DNA from 3 places in the Bacillus cereus group sp. Bce041 genome. Region 2 is predicted to be linked to each of the others. Evidence: predicted binding sites of a transcription regulator. Region 2 holds the regulator's gene; each other region holds the start of a gene.

Region 1 (4,739 bases), on a different contig from region 2:
TAATACTCCAACAACCTCTTCAAATTGCTCTTTATCTACTCCTTGTCCTGCAATACTCATATTAATATTTAAGCTTTTTCCAAGCTCAATAATTGCTTTGACGAGTGATTCCACCCCTTCTGCTGCCGAGCTTGCTGGAAGCCCGAGCATTCTCGCTATATGTGCATATCTTTCATCTGCCACAAAGTGCTCATATTTTGGGAACAATGCGTGTTTTCTTGGCTTAATAGCATTATAGCGGACTACATGCGGCATTAGAATGGCATTTGCGCGTCCGTGCGGAATATGGAATTCTGGTCCAATTTTATGTGCTAAGCTGTGATTAATACCGAGGAAAGCATTTGCAAATGCCATACCTGCAATTGCAGAAGCGTTATGCATTTTTTCTCTTGCTTCTTCATCATTTCCATCTTTATATGCTCTCGGTAAATATTTGAATACGAGATCAATAGCTTTTAATGCTAATCCATCTGTATAGTCATTTGCCATAACAGACACATACGCCTCAATTGCATGTGTTAAAACATCCATACCAGTATCTGCTGTTACATGTGGTGGTACTGTCATTACAAATTGCGGATCAACAATTGCTACATCTGGTGTTAATTCATAATCTGCAAGCGGATACTTTATATTATTTTTCTTATCGGTAATAACCGCAAATGGTGTCACTTCTGATCCCGTTCCTGATGTCGTTGGAATCGCAACAAACTGCGCCTTATTTCCTAATTCCGGATATTTACATGTACGTTTTCTTATATCTAAAAACTTCTGTTTAATGCCATAGAATGTCGTTTCTGGATGCTCATAGAATAACCACATTCCTTTTGCTGCATCCATAGCTGAACCACCACCAAGTGCGATAATTACATCTGGCTTAAAGCTTCTCATCATTTCCGCACCTTTAAAAACAGTTTCATCTGATGGATCTGGTTCGACCTCAAAGAAAACTTCAACTTTCACATCATTTGCATGCTTGTTTAAATAGTGCGCGACTGTATCGACATAGCCATGTTCAACCATTCCAGGATCCGTTACAATAAATGCACGTGAAATGTTAGGCATATTTGCTAAATAAGCTGTAGCATGTTTTTCAAAATAAATTTTTGGTGGCAATTTGAACCACTGCATATTCTTTTTTCTATTTGCCAGCCTTTTTATATTTAATAAATGAGTGGCTGTTACATTTTGGGAAACTGAATTCTTTCCGTATGAACCACAACCAAGTGTAAGTGATGGAATAAATCCATTATATATATCCCCTATTCCACCTTGTGATGAAGGTGCATTTACAATGAGACGGCAAGCTTTCATACGTAACCCAAATTGCTTTTGCACATCTTTATTTGTAGAATGGATAACTGCTGAATGTCCTAAACCACCTAGGTTCAACATTTCTTCGCAATATGTAAATCCTTCTTCTAATGAATTCGCCTTCACACAAGCTAATACTGGACTCAGTTTCTCACGAGATAACGGATATGCTGCTCCGATACCTTGAATTTCAGCTACAAGCATTTTTGTATGTTCAGGAACAGTAATCCCAACTAAATCGGCAATATACTGTGCTGATTTCCCTACAATATCACTATTTACAGCACATGTATTTTCATTTATAACAAGCTTTTCTAATTTTTTTCTTTCTTCTTCTGTTACAAAGTAACAATTGTTTTCAATCATTTCTGTTTTAACATCATCATAGATTTCTTTATCGACAATGATTGCTTGTTCCGATGCACAAATCATACCGTTATCAAATGTTTTCGATAAAATTAAATCATTAACAGCTCGTTTTACATGTGCTGATTTTTCTATATAACACGGTACATTACCAGGCCCAACACCTAACGCTGGTTTTCCAGTAGAGTAAGCTGATTTCACCATACCAGCGCCTCCAGTTGCTAGAACGAGTGCTACACCATCATGGTTCATTAATTGTTTCGTCGCTTCAACAGACGGTCTTTCAATCCATTGAATACAGTGTTTTGGTGCACCAGCTTTCATCGCTGCATCATATACTGTTTTCGCCGCTGCCACAGAACATTTTTGTGCGGAAGGATGAAATGCGAAAATAATTGGATTTCTTGTTTTTATCGCAATTAACGCTTTAAACATTGTTGTCGACGTTGGATTCGTTACTGGCGTTACCCCAGCTACTACACCGACAGGTTCCGCGATTTCTATTATTTCTTCATGAGAATCTTCGTGAATAATTCCTACCGTTTTATCCTGCTTTATACTATGCCAAATATATTCAGTGGCAAAAACATTTTTAATGCATTTGTCTTCATATACACCACGGCCAGTTTCTTCAACTGCCAATTTTGCTAGCGGCATATGTTGATCAACACCTGCTAATGCCATTTCATGAACAATGTTGTCAATTTCCTCTTGTGTAAAACTTTCTAATGCTTGTAAAGCTTGTTGACCATTATTTACTAGCGTATCAATCATCTTTTTTACTTCCTGCATTTCATTTACAACTTTCTCTTTGACTACCATGTAAATTTCCTCCTATTCTACTATCACGGTCCTTATATGTCCCTATAGGTCAAAATAAGTCCCAATTAACATAAAAAAATAGAGATGCTTTCCTACATGAATTTCATTGTTTGTGAAATGTTTCACAAGTTTGTTCGTGAGTAACATTTCCTGAATTCAATATACATGAAATCATTTCGTTTGTGTATGTCTATTTTGTGAAATATTTCACAAAATGATGTAATAAAAAAACGCACTGCTCTATATTAGCAGTGCGTTTTTTTATTATGCTAGCGCTTGTGCTAAATCTTCAATTAAATCTTCACCATCTTCAATACCGACAGAAATACGAATTAATGTATCTGTAATTCCTAATTCTTTGCGGCGATCAGCTGGGATTGATGCATGTGTCATTTGAGATGGAATAGAAATTAAACTTTCTACTGCTCCTAAACTTTCAGCAAGTGTAAAGTACTGCAATTTCTCAAGTACTTTATTTAATGTCTCTTCACTATCTACATCAAATGAGATAATAGCACCAAATCCATTTGCTTGTTCTGTTGCTAATTCGTGGTTTTGATGTGATTCAAGACCTGGGTAATATACTTTATTTACTTTTGGATGATTATTTAAGAACTCAGCAATAGCGCGTGAATTCGTTTCATGTTCTTCCATACGAATTCCTAATGTTTTTAAACCACGAAGTAGTAAGAAGCTATCTTGCGGCCCAAGAATACCTCCTGTTGAGTTTTGTACAAAGTGAAGATCTTCTGCTAGTTGTGGGCTATTTACAACTACTAGACCTGCAACTACGTCACTATGACCTCCTAAATATTTCGTTGCACTATGAAGCACAATATCTGCTCCTAAAGAAATCGGCGACTGCCAATATGGCGTCATGAATGTGTTATCAATAATTGTTAATAAGTCTTTCTCTTTAGCAAGAGTAGATATTTTCTTAATATCAGTAATTTTTAGTAGTGGGTTCGTTGGTGTTTCCACATAAATTGCTTTCGTATTTGGACGAATCGCTTCTTTAACTTCCTCTAAGTTTGTTGTATCTACAAATGTATGCTCAATACCGAAACGGTTTAATACTTTTGTAATAACGCGGTATGTTCCGCCATAAACATCATCTGTTAAAATAACGTGGTCACCTTTTGAGAACAACATAATTGTCGCTGTAATAGCAGCCATTCCCGAACCAAATGCAAATCCAGCATGCCCATTTTCTAATACAGCAATCATTTCTTCTAAAGCTGCACGTGTTGGGTTACCTGTACGTGAATATTCATATCCTTGATGCTTACCAACTGCTTCTTGTTTGTACGTACTTGTTTGATAAATCGGTACGTTTACAGATCCAGTTGAAGGTTCTCCTATGCGAATACCATGAATTAACTTTGTCTTTGCTCTCATTTTTTATTCCCATCCTTTGTATATGTCTTTACTTAAATAGCGCTCACTGCTATCAGGAAAAATGGTTACAATATTTGTACCTGGTGCTGCCTTCTCTGCCTCAAGTAAGCTCGCATGAAATGCTGCTCCTGAAGAGCTCCCAACGAGAAGTCCTTCTTTTTGCGCTAATTCTTTCACTCGTAAAAATGCATTTCGATCAGAAATCGTATGAATTTCATCAAAATAAGATGTCTTCAAAAATGGCGGGATAAATTCCAGTCCAATTCCTTCGGTCTCATGTGAACCAGCCTTACCACCATTTAAAATAGATCCTTCTGGCTCTACGATAACTGTTTTAATATCTATATTTTTTTCTTTCAAATAAGATGCAGTCCCCATAAATGTACCGCCAGTTCCTGCTCCAGCAACAAATATGTTAATCTCTCCATTCAATGCGTCCCACAGTTCAGGTCCTAATGTTTTAAAATATGCACGAGGATTTGCCTCATTTGCGAACTGACTTGGAGAGTATGAATTCGGTATTTCATTTACTAACTCTTTTGCTTTGGCAATTGCACCGGTCATTCCTTGCTCAGTCGGTGTATGCACGACAGTTGCACCTAGTGCTTTCATTAATTCTTGTTTTTCAATACTAAATTTCTCTGGTACACAAACAATAACACGTAAATCATGTTCTAATGCTGCAAGTGCCAGTCCAATACCAGTATTCCCAGCAGTCGGTTCAATAATTGTTCCACCCTGGGTAACAAGCCCTTTTTCTAGCGCATCTTCGATTAATTCTCTTCCTAAACGATCCTTAACGCTTCCGCCTGGATTATAAAATTCAAGCTTTGCAAATA
Region 2 (4,739 bases):
TTTTAAGTCACGACCTAATTCTTCAGTGATTACTTCGCCACCTGTTAAGATTGCGATATCTTCTAGCATTGCTTTACGACGGTCACCAAATCCAGGAGCTTTAACAGCTACTACGTTGAATGTACCACGAAGTTTGTTCACTACTAATGTAGCTAAAGCTTCGCCTTCTACATCTTCAGCAATGATAAGAAGTGGTTTACCTTGTTGTACCACTTGCTCTAATACTGGTAAGATTTCTTGAATGTTAGAAATCTTTTTGTCAGTAATTAAGATGTATGGGTTATCAAGAACTGCTTCCATTTTGTCAGAATCAGTAATCATGTAAGGAGATGCATATCCACGATCAAATTGCATACCTTCTACTACGTCTAATTCTGTTGTGAATCCTTTAGACTCTTCTAAAGTAATAACGCCGTCGTTACCAACGCGCTCCATTGCTTCAGCGATTAATTGACCTACTTCTTCGTCAGCTGCAGAAATAGCAGCTACTTGTGCGATAGAAGATTTGCCTTCGATTGGTTTAGAAATCGTTTTTAATTCTTCAATTGCAGCAGTAACAGCTTTTTCGATACCTTTACGAAGCCCCATTGGGTTCGCACCAGCTGTTACGTTTTTAAGACCTTCACGAATCATAGCTTGCGCTAATACAGTTGCAGTTGTTGTTCCGTCACCAGCTACGTCATTTGTTTTGCTAGCAACTTCTGCTACTAATTTCGCACCCATGTTTTCGAATGCATCTTCTAATTCGATTTCTTTTGCGATTGTTACACCATCATTTGTAATAAGTGGTGAACCAAATTTTTTCTCAAGTACAACGTTACGACCTTTTGGTCCAAGCGTAACTTTTACTGCGTTTGCAAGAGTGTCGACACCGCGAAGCATCGAACGACGTGCTTCTTCACTAAATTTAATATCTTTTGCCATAATAATTGACCCCCTTGGATTTTTTAAGATTTATATAATTAACCGATAACTGCTAAAATGTCACTTTCACGTAAAATCAAGTAGTCTGTACCTTCATATTTCACTTCAGTACCTGCATATTTTGAGAAGATGATAAGATCACCTGCTGCTACCTCTAAAGCAACACGCTCACCATTCTCAAGCACTCGACCAGTACCTACTGCAACAACTTTACCCTCTTGTGGTTTTTCTTTTGCAGTATCTGGTAATACAATACCACTTGCTGTTTTTTCTTCTGCTTGAACAAGCTCAATTACAACGCGATCACCTAATGGCTTTAGCATGAACAATAACCTCCTCATTTTGTTATGTAAATTTCTTTTATTAGCACTCAAGTCATCCGAGTGCTAACACACTTATAATAATAAATAATCTCAATTTCTTTTGCAAGTAAAAAAATCATAATTTTTTCGCAAATCACTATATAAACTTTCTATATACAATACTGCCTTTACTATATGAATCGTTGTTTCCACTGCTCGTATGTTACAATATGAAAGGACACCCTAAGTTGTTTTCGCTACACATACAACTTTCTCCTGTCTTCTATTATAATTTCAAATAAGGATTTACGAAAAAAACATAATTCAAGAGGTTTATATCGTAGGTAGCATATTTACATGTTATCCTAACTTATCTCATACACTATAGTTAGAAAGGATGGTTAAACCATTTGAAGAAACAATACTGGTGGATTATCGTTACATACATTTTAATGCAGTTATCTGGCGTTGTTGGATTACCACTTCTCCTAAAAACAGGACTCTATGATAATAGAGGATTTACCATTGAGGAAAAAGGACAAATCATAACAGGACACTGGGCAATTATTAGCTTCTTTGTTGCATTATGTATCGTACTTTGGTTACTTAGAACAGATATTCGTGACAGGCATTTAGATGCAATGCGCTCTTCTGTTCCAGCTACTATTGGATGGATTTTTATCGGGTTCTTCTTAGCTTTCTTTTCACAAATAGTTGCCGGTATGATCGAGATGCAGCTGCTAGGAATTAAACAAGGTTCAGAAAATACAATGAAACTTATGGAAATTGCAAGAACGACACCTTGGTTCCTTATTGTTGTTTCTATAATTGGACCTATCTTAGAAGAAATCGTATTTAGAAAAATTCTATTCGGCACGCTTTATAAGAAGTTTAACTTCTTTATCGCAGCTATCATTAGTTCGCTTGTATTCGCAGCAATTCATTTTGATTTTACTCACTTATTGGTATACACTGCTATGGGGCTCGTATTCGCCTTCTTATATGTGAAGACGAAACGTATTATCGTTCCGATTGCAGCTCATGTTGCGATGAATACATTAGTCGCTATTGGGCAAATTTTTATGAGCAATGAACAAATTCAAGAAATGATTAAAGAAGCTGAAAAAATGCAAGGCTTTATCGGAGGATTTTTTGTATGAGAAACTCACCATTGTTCATGGCTGCACTATACTTCCTTCTTGGATGTATCTTTACACGCTTCGCCATTACGAACGTGACAGATACAATCTGGAATATGTGGACAATACTATTTGCAGTTATGGCAACAATTGATTTTAATTTGGCACTTCGCCTTATATTAGTTAAATTCACAAAGAAGAAACAATAATAAAACGCAGAGGTCGCTTCCTCTGCGTTTTATTGTGGATAGTTTTTCAAAAAGTAAACTAATGTTTGTAACTCTACAGCTAAGTCAATATGATGAATTCTAATATTCTCTGATACGTTTAATCGCGCTGGTGTGAAATTCAAAATACCGTGCACGCTTGTTTCAGCTAATCTATCTGCTACAGCTTGTGCTACTGTAGCCGGTACTGTTAATATTGCCACTTGTATATCATTTGATAATCTCTCTTCTAATTCATCTAAATGATATACAGGAATGCCCCCGATTTCTGTTCCAACTTTCTCTTCACTAACATCAAATGCCATTTCAATTTTTGTATTATTGTTTTTCGTGAAATTATAATGTAAGAAAGCGGTCCCTAAATTACCTACTCCAATAAGTGCTACACGTGTTATATCATCTTGATCAAGTGTTTCGCGGAAAAATGATAATAAATAATTTACGTTATATCCATATCCCTTTTTCCCTAACGCTCCAAAATACGAAAAATCTCTTCGTATTGTTGCGGAATCTACTTTTACTGCCTCACTCAATTCGGCCGATGAAACACGCTGCTTACCAGAAAGAGATAAGTTTTGGATAAATCGATAGTATAGAGGCAATCTTTTAGCAGTGGCTTGTGGAATCTTTTGCTGATCCATATGACCTCTCCTCTCTTCCTATCTTTATTCATATACTTTAATCAAATACAGAAGTTTAGCACTCATTAAATTCCTTGTATAATAAAGAGAAGAAGTATTCTCTCTTTATTTTAAACTATACACTATTTTTAGTATGATTGAGAAATATAAACATGGCAAAGTTAAGAAATTATTTGAGGTGAAAACATTGATTTTATTACAAGTAAACGCGCTTTCGAAATTATACGGTGCAGAAACGATTCTTGCAAACATAAAATTGGAAGTACAAACAAAAGATCGTATCGCATTAGTTGGAAGGAATGGAGCAGGAAAATCTACATTATTAAAAATTATCGCTGGTGAATTATCTCATGATGGTGGCGAAATTATAAAACCGAAAGATGTCTCAATCGGATATTTAGCTCAAAATACTGGACTAGAAACGTCTTTAACAATTTGGGATGAAATGCTAACCGTCTTTACCCACTTACAGCAAATGGAGACAAAACTTCGAAGGCTTGAGCAAGAAATGGGAAAAGAAGAAAACTTTTCAAACGAAGCTACATATGAAAGATTGTTAGCTGATTATGACCAACTACAACTCAATTATAAAGATCAAGGTGGATATCAATATGAAGCGGATATTCGCTCCATTTTAAGCGGCCTTGGCTTCCCAGTTGAAACGCACCAGACGACGATCTCTACTTTAAGCGGCGGGCAAAAAACAAGATTAGCTCTCGGGAAATTATTATTAACAAAACCAGACTTACTTATTTTGGACGAGCCTACAAACCATTTAGACATCGAAACATTAACATGGCTTGAGCAATATTTGCAAGGTTATCCTGGCGCAATATTAATCGTCTCACATGACCGTTATTTCTTAGACAAACTCGTTACACAAGTATATGAAATTTCGAATAAAGAAAGCAGACGATTTGTTGGTAACTACAGTAAATATTTAGACTTAAAATCAGCATTATATGAGCAAGAAATGAAACGTTACGAAAAACAACAAGATGAAATCGCAAAACTTGAGGACTTCGTTCAAAAGAATATAGCTCGCGCTTCTACAACCAAACGTGCTCAAAGTCGCCGTAAACAACTAGACAGAATGGAATTATTAACGAGACCATTAGGGGATTCTAAGTCAGCATCATTCCACTTCGATATTGAAAAACAAAGTGGAAATGATGTTTTACAAGTAAATGATGCAACCATCGGCTATGATGAAAACCCTATAATTGAACATGTAACTATGCGCTTAACTCGCGGAGATAGTGTTGCTTTAGTTGGTCCAAACGGAATTGGGAAATCCACATTGTTAAAATCCATTGTGAATAAGTTACCACTATTAAATGGTGATGTTTCTTTCGGATCAAATGTATCTGTTGGTTATTATGATCAAGAACAAGCAAACTTAACATCTTCTAAACGGGTTTTAAATGAACTATGGGATGAATATCCACTGCAACCGGAAAAAGAAATCCGTACTATACTTGGGAATTTTTTATTCACAGGAGATGA
Region 3 (4,739 bases), on a different contig from region 2:
AAAATAAATATATAAATTTTTTAGATTATGCACCAAACATATATCTTAAACAAGCGTTTGATTAATTCTCCATTTTCTTTCTTAACCTTTGAACTACAGGAGTTTCTTTCTACCGAACATACAGCTTAAACAAACGTTTGATTAATTCTCTATTTTTCTTTGTTAACCCTTGAGTTACATCGGTTTCTTCCTACCGAACATACAGCTTAAACAAACGTTTGATTAAAAAAATAAGAAGCCTCTTTTGTAGGCTCCTTCATTATCTATTTAAATAATCTGCAATTGTTTGAAATACGACGATATACATATTATGAATACTTTCTTCTGTATTTCCACCATTCGATAAACCAACTGCCCATTGTTGTCCTTCACCACTTCCGATATTCGCAAACCCTTGCGTATACATAGCATTTACATCTTTTCGGGCACTGTTATACTCTATCCCTTTTGTAATAAAAATCGAATATGATTTATCTTGTAAACCGATAAAAAACACTGGTTTCTTTAGTGATGAAAATACATTTTTATATTGCTCTGTTGAGGCTTCTTGAAAGTGATCTTTCATTATTAGAAAACCATCTACTTCCTTAGATTTCTTTTCCAGTTCCCCTAACTTCATTTCCTCAAACTTTATATTCCTAAACGTATCTTTCGGTTTTTCTCCAACAACTCCAATTACGAGTGCTCTTCCGTTATATTCTAATTTCTCTCCTTCTTTATCCTTTGCACACCCAGCACCGACTAGGCATATCAATATAAAAAATAAGAAATACGATAAACGCTTCATTTAGCACCCTCCCCTTCTTTTTAGTCAAGTGACAAAAACGTAAGGTTAATTCAAGAAAATGTAAGTAAAATCGATAGCCCAATTCACGTTTCTATATTATAATCAATTGAATTTACTTACATTACTAAACATAGGAGATCAACATGAAGAAATTTAAACTTTCATATTTTCTTCCGTTAAGTTATATACTTCTACTCGTACTCGTAAGTCCCCTTTACGACGTATTAAATAAATCGACTGTTCACGCAGTAGACGTTACAACTGTAGTAGATGATTGGATTCCATTTGTAAAAGCATTTATTATTCCTTATTTACTTTGGTTTCCATACTTATACGGCGCACTTATTTATTACTGCTTCGCTGACCGAAAGCAATATTATGTCACTTTAAGTAGTGTTATTTTTGGAAAGCTTGCTTGTTTTTCTATTTATTATTTTTGGCAAACAACTGTACCGCGTCCGACTGTCGTTGGAACAGATGTATTTTCTGAACTAGTTCGCTATATTTATAGTATCGATCAACCGGTAAACTGTTTCCCTAGCATTCACGTTCTTACTACATTTGTAATTATGTTAGCTGCCTTTAAGCGTAGAGAACAACATGCTTTTGAATATTACATCCTTACTTTCTTCGGTACACTTATTATTTTATCAACGCTATTTACGAAGCAGCATGCCTTTTTAGATGCCGTTTCTGGAATGACACTTGCAAGCATACTATACTTCGGAGTTCAGCTCTTATTAGCAAAAGAACCAATAAAAGTTCCAGTAAAACAAAATCATAAAATGTAACATAAAAAAGCAGACTGTGGCTCAGTCTGCTTTTATCTATTATTAAGGAGATTTTCAATTTAAGATTGCGGTACAGTCATATCACCAGAATGAATACGACCTGCTTTTTTAAGAGCAATGTAAAGTATATAAGAAACAGCTACTGGAATGACGATATAAGTAATTACCATCGCCGGGAGAACTTCCCATCCTTGGCTGGAAATTAAATTAATTGGTGCGATAAGAGAACTTAATCCAAGACCTGCAATTTCCTTTCCTGCTTCCAGTTGGAAAATTAATGCTGATACTGGACCGACTATAGCACTGGCGACGACAGTTGGGACGAGAATCATTGGATTTTTAGTGATATTTGGTAACTGTACTTTCGGAGTACAAAGTGCTTGAGCTAATATGCCACCTAAATTGTTTTCTTTTGCTGAGATGACAGAGAATCCGATAAACTGAGCAACGCATCCAGCAAGAGCAGCACCACCTGCAACACCTTCTAAGCTAAGTGCAATTGCTAACGCAGCTGATGAAGCTGGAGAGATAAGTAATAGTCCCCAAACTACTGCAATGACGATAGAAGCGATGAATGGGCTACCAGCTGAGCTATCTTTAATAAACGCTCCAACTGCATTTAAAACAGGAGTAATATTATGAGATAACCAAATGCCTACTAAACCAGAACCTAATATGGCCGCAAATGGAACGAGCATCATATCTAACGCAGTTTTTCCGCTTAAACGTTTACCAATATATACAGCTAAAGTTGCTGTTAATAATGCACCGATTGGCTCACCTGTTTTAATAATTAGACCAGCTTCAGTAATCGAAATGGATCCGGCACCAATCGCTCCGGCTACCATCGCCGAGAAGATTACAAGACCGTTTGCACCGAGCATAAAAGCAATTCCAGCACCAATTGCCGGTGCCATTAGTGATTTTGCAACAACTCCGATTGTAATAAGTAATGGTATATCAACAATTCTTCCTATATTTTCGATCAGTAAACCAATTCCGAGGGATACGAAAATACCTTGTGCGATTCCAGCAGATGCTTTAAATACACGAGACATTATATATTCCTTCATTTGTTTCACCTTCTCCTATAAGTTAGTAACCAATTGTTTTCATATAATCACGTAAAATATCGTTTGATTTTGCGAATCGAGATTCTTCATCCTCTGTTAAATTGAGTTCTACAACTTCTCTTATACCGTCTCTAGTAATAATAGCTGGTACTCCTGTACAAATATCATATTCACCGTACTCACCATCTAAAATGGCTGATACAGCAATGACACGGTGATCATCATTAAAGATTGAACTCGCAATATATGCTAGAGAATTTCCAATCCCGTAATAAGTAGTTCCTTTACGTTTATAAATTTCCCAGCCAGCTTTTGCAGTCTTCTCAACAATTTCATCTAAATCTATTTCACCAAATCGCTCTTTTTGTTCTTCTAAAATTTGCAGAATTGGCTTTCCACCAACAGTTACATGAGACCAAGCAACCATTTGAGAATCACCATGTTCTCCTAATGAATACCCATGAATACTACGAGGATCTACATGTAGCATTTCAGATAAAATTGTTCTTAAGCGAGAAGAATCTAGTGATGTACCAGTACCGATTACGCGATTTCTAGGTAATCCAGATAATTTCCACACTTGATATGTAATAATATCAACTGGGTTCGATGCAAGTAAGAAAATACCATCAAATCCACTTGCCATTACACCACCAACAACACTTTCCATAATCTTCGCACTCGCTCCTAAAGTATCTAAGCGACTTTGCCCTGGTTTTGGTGCTGGCCCTGCTGTAATAATGACAATGTCCATATCTTTGCAGTCTTCATAGCTTCCTGCATATACTTTTGTTCTTGTATTTGTAAAGTTAATGCAATGTGATAAATCCATTGCTTCCCCAACTGCACGTTCATGATTTATATCAATTAATAATAGCTCTTCGCAAATCCCTTGATTTACAATGGAATACGCACAACTTGATCCAACTAATCCAGTACCGATAATTGCAATTTTTCTTGTATGTCTTTTCATAGCAATCTCTCCTAATTGATCATATAATCTATTTCTTTTGTTCTTTACATTCTTAATTATAGAGGTTCCCACGATAGAAACCATGGATACTTTGTGAAATGTTGAACAAAGTTTTTGTCCTTTTTGTGAATTGTCATATTCCATTTTCGTCATATTTGTTACAACTGGAAAAATATTTATTATGTATTTATTGACATATACAAAAAGAAAACGAGCGAATAAATTCGCTCGTCTTCTTTTTCCTGTTATTCCGCACTTAATTGACTTTTTAATTGCTGTACAATCATTGGATTAGCAGGTGCTGCCGGTTTGTAATAACTCTTTTGCTTTGCATACTCATACATATTACGTTGGCGCGCCTCGTCTTGATTACGAATTTGAATTAACGTTTGATGTAACTGTTCATTATCAGACTGAGCAATATAATTTGCATAGCTTGTTAAACTTGCATTTAATCCTGCTAAATAATCATTTACCATATCTTTTTCATTCATTTTCCGCTTCCTCCTATCCTAGGAAAGTCATTAATTGCTGTTTCGTATTTCGTGCATCTTGCGCATCTTTTTGTAGCATTTGTTTCAGTTGTGGATCTGTACACGTCTGTGCATACTGCTCCAACTTGTTAATAATTGTTGCGTGTCCACCAATTAAATGACGTAAGTTTTCTACTTCAAGCTCTGTTAAGTTTTGCATATAACATACCCGCCTTTCTTTGTTCATTCATCATTAGTATTTGGTTCTTTTTGGATTGTATTCATCAACTTTTCCCACATATAAAAAAATAAAAGATGAATAGCTAAGCCATTCATCTTTTATACTGGTTATGTATTTATTTTTATAGAGATACAATCATACTTATACTCACAAGTAAGTTCCATATAATGTGTAAAATAATACTAGGTATAATAGATTGCGTCTTTTTGTATAACATAGCAAATACAATCCCCATAATCATTGCCGTAACCGGAAAACCACCATGAAGAATCCCAAAGATGAAGGAAGGAAGAAATAATGATACCAACTAGAAAACTATATTTCTTTTCAAAAAATCGATACAAAATACCTCTATATAAAATTTCTTCTTTAATTGGTGTAATTATAGCAACACTTAACAC

What was found. Region 2 encodes Rex, which represses fermentation and respiration genes when NADH is low (regulators of the CRP and FNR family bind a similar motif). Its sites were predicted from a motif close to TTGTGAAATATTTCACAA; they were not measured.
Positions count from the first base shown of each region.
Region 1: the regulator Rex is predicted to act here: its motif matches at 2,698-2,715, upstream of adhE (bifunctional acetaldehyde-CoA/alcohol dehydrogenase).
Region 3: the regulator Rex is predicted to act here: its motif matches at 3,716-3,733, upstream of ACUN13_RS20470 (L-lactate dehydrogenase).

Region 1 is NZ_JBQXON010000001.1:618,161-622,899, forward strand. Features, by position in the region: gene adhE (bifunctional acetaldehyde-CoA/alcohol dehydrogenase) at 1-2,502, opposite strand, end outside; gene ACUN13_RS03275 (bifunctional cystathionine gamma-lyase/homocysteine desulfhydrase) at 2,767-3,900, opposite strand; gene ACUN13_RS03280 (O-acetylserine dependent cystathionine beta-synthase) at 3,904-4,739, opposite strand, start outside.
Region 2 is NZ_JBQXON010000032.1:7,028-11,766, forward strand. Features, by position in the region: gene groL (chaperonin GroEL) at 1-924, opposite strand, end outside; gene groES (co-chaperone GroES) at 963-1,247, opposite strand; gene ACUN13_RS31335 (CPBP family intramembrane glutamic endopeptidase) at 1,637-2,386, shown strand; gene ACUN13_RS31340 (YdiK family protein) at 2,383-2,574, shown strand; gene ACUN13_RS31345 (redox-sensing transcriptional repressor Rex) at 2,604-3,233, opposite strand; gene ACUN13_RS31350 (ABC-F family ATP-binding cassette domain-containing protein) at 3,421-4,739, shown strand, end outside.
Region 3 is NZ_JBQXON010000006.1:238,352-243,090, reverse strand. Features, by position in the region: gene ACUN13_RS20485 (hypothetical protein) at 260-787, opposite strand; gene ACUN13_RS20480 (phosphatase PAP2 family protein) at 931-1,578, shown strand; gene ACUN13_RS20475 (PTS transporter subunit IIC) at 1,638-2,651, opposite strand; gene ACUN13_RS20470 (L-lactate dehydrogenase) at 2,674-3,624, opposite strand; gene ACUN13_RS20465 (spore coat protein) at 3,870-4,118, opposite strand; gene ACUN13_RS20460 (hypothetical protein) at 4,132-4,317, opposite strand; partial or broken gene ACUN13_RS20455 (lysostaphin resistance A-like protein) at 4,460-4,739, opposite strand, start outside.